One region of the Massilia sp. METH4 genome, then DNA from elsewhere that is predicted to be linked to it. Evidence: predicted binding sites of a transcription regulator. Region 1 holds the regulator's gene; each other region holds the start of a gene.
What was found. Region 1 encodes LexA, which represses DNA repair genes until DNA is damaged. Its sites were predicted from a motif close to ACTGTATNNNNATACAGT; they were not measured.
Positions count from the first base shown of each region.

Region 2: a site for LexA is predicted at 946-963, ahead of dinB (DNA polymerase IV). Genes of this name have one in related genera too.
Region 3: a site for LexA is predicted at 1,020-1,037, ahead of V6Z91_RS18225 (VRR-NUC domain-containing protein). Genes of this name have one in related genera too.

Region 1 covers NZ_CP146614.1:184,977-187,206, reverse strand. The annotation lists gene V6Z91_RS00910 (hypothetical protein) at 1-711, shown strand, start outside; gene lexA (transcriptional repressor LexA) at 956-1,633, opposite strand; gene rpsF (30S ribosomal protein S6) at 1,955-2,230, shown strand, end outside.
Region 2 covers NZ_CP146614.1:1,504,190-1,506,419, forward strand. The annotation lists gene dinB (DNA polymerase IV) at 1-913, opposite strand, end outside; gene V6Z91_RS06685 (porin) at 1,125-2,216, shown strand.
Region 3 covers NZ_CP146614.1:4,131,931-4,134,160, reverse strand. The annotation lists gene V6Z91_RS18240 (ATP-binding protein) at 1-164, shown strand, start outside; gene V6Z91_RS18235 (hypothetical protein) at 161-358, shown strand; gene V6Z91_RS18230 (phasin family protein) at 395-940, shown strand; gene V6Z91_RS18225 (VRR-NUC domain-containing protein) at 1,087-2,230, shown strand, end outside.

The sequences.
Region 1 (2,230 bases):
GCCACTTATCCATTCACGTTCGACATCGGCTCGTCGCGCACGCTGCACCTGACGCAGGAGGTGATGGCCAAGATCCCCAACCTGAAACTGACGGGCCGGAAAGTGAAAAGCGCCGACCTGGCCGGCAAGGTGCGCGAGGAGGAGGAATTCGTGATTCCCGACCTCGTCGTGAACGGCGTCTCGTTCGGCGAAGTGACGGGAGTGTCCCACGAGCCGTGGGGCTTGAGCATCGGCGAGGGTGCCGGGCCGCCGCCGCATTCCGTCGTCGGCCTCGGCCTGTTCGCGCGGCAGCCGTTCGTCTACGACCAGTCGAGCCGCACGCTGCGCTTCGGCGCGCCGCTCGACCCGGGGCCCGGCTGGCAGGCGCTGCCGCACGAGCGGGTCCATGAAAGCATCGTTGTCGCGCTGGCGAACGAGCGGGCGCGCTACCGCCTGGTGTTCGATTCGGCAGCGAATATTTCTCTGGTCAAGCCGCAGGCCGTGGAAAGACAGAAAGACCAGCGCTCGCCATGCGACCTGTTCGGGCCCGACAAGCCGTGCCAGACGGTAACGGTGGCGTTGCCGGGCGGCGTGGCGATCCAGCCCTACCTGATGCCGCTGCCCGACTTCTTCCAGCCGGACGGCATCCTGGGCGCCGACTTCTTCGGCCGCTATGCCGTGTTCGTGGACCAGGCCAACGGCAATGTCGCGGTGCGGCCGCCGTCGAAATAGGCGGCTGGCCGAGAGCCGGCGGCAGGACGATGCGGCAGCTGGAAGAGCGCCGCAGCACGCACCTGCCGAAATGAACCTGCCGAAATGAACCTGCCGGAATGACGTGCAAAGAAAGCGCGCCGCGGCGTGGCCGCAGCACTTGCGAAACGCGTGCTCGGCCGGCTAGTGCAAGCCGGCCACGGCAGGGGAAACGGTGACGATCAGTGCCGATTCAGCGCTTCACCAGTGCCAAAGCAGGTGCTGATCAGTGCCAGGTGCGCAGCAGGCCGACGGCCAGGCCTTCCAGCGCGAATTCGTCTTCCGGCGTGACCGTGATTACCTTGAAGTCCGGGTTTTCCGGCAGCAGTTCGATCGTGGAACCGGTGCGGCGGTAGCGCTTGACCGTCACTTCGTTGCCGATGCGCGCCACCACGATCTGGCCATTCTTGGCGTTGTCGACCTTTTTCACGGCCAGCAGGTCGCCGTCCATGATGCCCACGTCGCGCATCGATTCCCCGCGGACCTTCAACAGGAAATCGGGCTTCGCGGAAAACAGGGCCGGGTCGACGCTGTAGCTGTTTTCCAGGTTTTCCTGTGCCAGGATCGGCGAACCGGCGGCCACGCGGCCGATCAGCGGCAGCTGCATCAGCAGGCCGGCCGGCACTTGCGGAAGCTGGTCGGAAAGCGCGGGTGCCGGGCCCGACGAGGCCCCGGCGGACGGCGCGACGCGCTCGCCCAGCAGCCGGATGCCGCGCGAGGTGCCCGCGGTGATCTCGATCGCGCCCTTGCGCGCGAGCGCCTTCAGGTGTTCCTCGGCCGCATTGGCCGACTTGAAACCCAACTCGGCGGCAATCTCGGCGCGCGTCGGCGGGAAGCCGGTGGACTCGATGGCATCCCTGATCAGGTTGAGAATTTGTTCCTGCCTTGCGGTGAGCTTGATCATGATGCGATATCTGTGTATATAGACAGCCTGTATTTTTGTACAGTACCAAATGGAATGCAAGGGGAAACGTGCTTCAGTTGTGAAAAAATTCTGAAAAACCCGTGACAGGCACCGGTTTTCTGGAAATATTTCCTGCAGCGCCCTTTCCGAGGGGGCGCATGACTGGGGCCTGGCTGCACCGGCAGATGGCTCGCAGCCGGGTCTGGCGCCAGCTTGGCGGCTGGTAATCCCCCTAAAAACCTGCTATGCTTGCGGGCTTACCTCTTCCCACACCCGTCATGACGCCGGGGTGGGCTATCAACAGTCCTTAAGGGAGTTTGCATGCGTCACTACGAAATCGTATTTATCGTCCATCCGGACCAAAGCGAGCAAGTGCCCGCGATGATCGAACGTTACAAGGCCAGCGTGACCTCGCGCGGCGGTAACGTGCACCGCGTGGAAGATTGGGGCCGCCGTCAAATGGCGTACTCGATCCAGAAGCTGGCCAAGGCACACTACATCTGCATGAACATCGAGTGCGACAACGACACTCTGGTCGAACTGGAAACCGCGTTCAAATTCAATGATGCCGTGCTGCGCCACCTGACCGTCAAGATG
Region 2 (2,230 bases), 1.3 Mb from region 1:
CGGCGAAGCGCTTGCGGTGCAGGTCTTCGGAAAGGCGGGTGCACAGCCGGGTGAAGATCTCGGAGAGTACTTCACGATCGTGCTTTGCATGCAGGTCGCGTTCGAACGTGGTTTCGCGGCTCACGCCCTTCGGATCGGAACGGGTCTCGACCTCGCGCTCGTCGTGCCCGTGCGCCACGCGGCGCAGCCATTCGGCGGAATTGAGGCCGAAGTGTTCCTGCAACAGTTTCGGGTCGGCCTGGGCCAGCTGGCCCACGGTTTCGATACCCAGCGAGGTCAGCTTGGCGTAGGCCTTCGGGCCGATGCCGTTGATCTTCTTTGCCGAGAGCGGCCAGATGCGTTTGGGCACATCGTCGAAGGTGATGATCGTGAGGCCATCCGGCTTGTCCAGGTCGGAACTGATCTTGGCCAGCAATTTGTTCGGCGCGATGCCGATCGAGCAGGTCAGCCCGGTGGCTTCCTTCACGGCCGCCTTCAGCCGCATGCCCAGCGCGCGCGTTTCTTCCGCATGGTCGGTGAGGTCGAGGTAGATCTCGTCGATGCCGCGGTCCTCGATCTCCGGCACGATCGCCGCCACGGCCTCCTTGAACAGCCGCGAGTAGCGCTTGTAGGACTCGAAGTCGGTGGGCAGCAGGATCGCCTCGGGCGCGAGCGCCGCCGCCTTCATCGTGCCCATCGCGGAAAACACGCCGAGCGCCCGCGCCTCGTAGGTGGACGTGGTGACGACGCCCCGCCCTGCGTAGTCGCGCAGCTTCGAAAAGCGCCGCGTGCCGTCCGGCTGCATGACCGGCTGGTGGCGCGAGCCACCGCCGACCACGACGGGCAAGCCGCGCAGCTCCGGATAGCGCAGCAGTTCCACCGACGCGAAGAACGCGTCCATGTCGAGGTGGGCGATGCGGCGCGGCGGGACCATGGCGGATCGAAGACGGTGGGGTAACGGTAGACACTGTAATTATATCCAGTGCACGGCAGCGCCCGCCACCACCGGACGGCCACGCGATTCATTTATTTTTCAAACACTTAGTGCTTTTTTGATCATCGTATTTACGCAACAGTACGGCGCGCTCCATATCGTGCGCGGAAGGAAGGCGCGTACCATCGAGACTTTCAACACGTATCCGACCATGGCTGCCAAATTCCGTCTTTACTGCTGGGCATCCCTCCTCGCCTGCGCCCTGCCCGCCGCGGCGCAGACCTCCGTCACCATCATGGGCGGTGTCGACGCCTATGTGGGCTCGATGAAGAACAGCGGCGATCCCGACCGCACTACGGTGCTGGGAAGCGGCGGCATGACCACTTCCTGGTTCGGCTTTCGCGGCAAGGAAGAGCTGGGCGACGGGCTGTATGCCGAGTTCTACCTGACCGGCTTCTTCCAGACCGACACGGGCACCTCCGGCCGCTTCGCGGGCGACAACCTGTTTTCGCGCGATGCCAACGTGGCCCTGGTCGGGCGCCTCGGCCGCCTGCAGGTTGGCCGCGCCTCGGCGCCCAGCTTCCTGCCCAATATTCTGTTCAACCCCTTCGGCGACTCGTTTACCTTCTCGCCGCTGGTGCTGCACTCCTACGTACCCACCGGGCCATTCGGCGCGCGCACCTGGGCGTCGACGAACGCCGGCGACAGCGGCTGGAGCAACCAGGTCGTGTACACCACGCCATCGTTCGGCGGCTTGCGTGGCAGCCTGCACTACCAGGCGGGCGAACAGGCCGGCAACTCCGACCGCAACAACCTGGCCGTCTCCGCCATGTACAACAAGGGCCCGCTGGCGCTGACAGCCTTCGTGCACCGCGTGCGCGTGAGTAATCCGAATTCGGGCAATGCAATCATCGATCCCACCCGCAGCCCCGTGAACTACGCGCTGATCGACAATCAGCGCGCCGTATTCGTGGGCGCCACGTATGACTTCACGCGCATCAAGCTGTATGGCACGTGGCAGCGCACCGTGAACGACGCCGCCGGCGCCGAGGGGCTGCGCGACCGCACCGTGAGCCTCGGCTTCGCGATGCCCGCGGGCCCGGGCGCCGTGCTGTTCGACGTGGCCGACACCCGCCGCAGCGGCACGCTGTTCGGCACCGAGCGCTCGCGCCGCACCGCATCGCTGGGCTACGACTACCGCCTGTCCAAGCGCACCGATCTCTACACGGTCGCCATGCGCGACCGCATCACCACGCTGCCTTCCGCCATGAGCTATGGCCTCGGCGTGCGCCATTCATTCTGACCAAGGAAACGACA
Region 3 (2,230 bases), 2.9 Mb from region 1:
ATCCCTTCTTCACCACCCGGCCCGGCGCCGGCGGGTCCGGCCTCGGCCTGCATGTGACGCACAATATCGTCACCGGCGTGCTGGGCGGCCGGATCGCCGTGCGCAGCCTGCCGGGCTCCGGCACCACCTTCACCATGACGCTGCCCGCCGTCGCTCCCGAATGAAACGCGCCCTGATCTTCTGTTCCCTGCTGCTAGGCGCCGCCGCGGCCGCCGCTCCCGCCCCCTGGTGGCTGTGGGAGAGCGTGTCCGGCAGCGGCGCGAAGGTGTGCTCGCAGACCCCGCTGGGTCCCGGCTGGCGCAAGCTGCTCGGCCCCTACAAGGATTCCCGTTGCGAGAAGTTGATTCGTGTTCAATAATGTGCCGACAAGCTTACTCACACCGACGGAGGAGACATGTTCCAGAATCCCGAGCAGTTTGCCCAGGCAACGAAAGCCCTGTTCGAGTTCCAGCTCGAAACCTTCAACACGCTGACCAGCAAGGCGGTGCAAGGCATCGAGCAGGTGGTGCAGCTCAATATCGATACCGCGCGCAGCGGCGTTGAAAAGAACCTCGAGGCCGGCAGGGAAATGAGCCAGGCCACCGATCCGAAAGCCGCCATGGCCGCCGCCAGCGCGCGCATGCAGAACCTGACCAACGTGGCCGAATACAACCACCAGCTCGGCCAGATCCTGGCGGACATCCGCAAGGAATTCACCGAAGCGGCCGACGCCCACCTGGCCGAGGCGCGCAGCAACCTGTCGGCGCTGATCTACGATGTGACGAAGAACGTGCGCCCCGGCTCGGAGAATGCGGTGGAAATCGTCAAGACGGCCATCGACAATGCCTTTGCGGGCTACGAGCAGGTGAACAAGGCAACGCGCCAGGCCATGGCGGCCTTCGAGGAACAGCTGGCGAAAGCGGCCGCGCTCGCCGAACAGCAACAGCAGACAAAGCACTGAGCCGCATCCGGCATTCGTTTGGCAACATCTTTCCCGGCGAAACATAAAATCGCTGGGCAAGGGGCGGGAGACGCGATAGACTGTATATAAATACAGTTTTTCGCCTCTCCCGCCGTTTGTTTTTGCCTCCTGCTGCACCTGCCACAATGAAACCCGTCCTGGAAAACCCGCTTTATTACCTGGACAATTTCCACCGCGTGCTGGCATGGATCGGCGAACGCTATGCCGACCTGCTCGACGACGAGGAGCGCGGCTTCATCGAACGCTTTCCCGCCCTGCCCCAGGCCGCGCGCGCACTGTTCGTGCGCATGGTAATGCGCAAGGGACAATTGTTCCGCGCCTCCAAGCTCGTCTACGAGGAAATCGGCTGTGCCCGGGCCGCCGCCGCGCCGCTGGCCGATACCGGCTGGATCGTCGTCGATCCGCCGGTCTCGCTCGACGAATTGTTCGACCTGCTGCAAAAGCCCGAGCTGTGCCAGGCGTTCGCCCTGACCGGCGCGCTGCGCTCGGCCCGCAAGGAAGCACAGCTGGAAGCGCTGCGCGCCCGGCACGAGGGCGAGCGGCCGTTCTCGGGCTGGTTCGATGGCGACGAGGCTTACCGCATCGTGGCGAAACCGCTGTGCGACCGGCTGCGACTGATCTTCTTCGGCAACTACCACCAGGACTGGACGGAATTCGTGCTGTCCGACCTCGGCGTGTTCCGCTTCGAGCAGGTGGAGATTTCCCAGGCTGCCCGGGGCTTCCGCACGCGGCGCGACATCGACGACTACCTGCAACTGCACGCCTGCCGCGAACGCTTCGCCAACGGCGAGGCGCCGCTGGACGTGCTGCGCGACGTGCCGCCGCCGGGCACGGACAACGAATGGCTGGCCAGCCGGCGCGAGAAGCTGCTGTTCCAGCTGGGCCAGCAACTGGAAAAACTGCGCGACTGGGCTGGCGCCTGCACCGTCTACAGCGATTGCGCCTACCCCGGCGCGCGGGCGCGGGCGATCCGCGTGCTGGAAAAGGATGAACGCTTCGGCCCCGCCTGGGAGCGCCTGCAGGTGGCCATGGCGGCGCCGGAGAGCGAGGCCGAACGCCAGCACCTGTTGCGCATGGCGCCGCGGCTGGCGCGCCGCCTGGGCCATCCGCGCAGCGCTCCCGGCAAGGCAGCGCCACCCGCCAAGCTCGACCTCGCGCTGCCGCATCCGGACGGCCAATGGTGGGTCGAAGGCGTGGTGCGCGAGCACCTGCACCGCGACGAAGCCCCCGTGTTCTATGTCGAGAACGCGCTGATCAACTCCCTGTTCG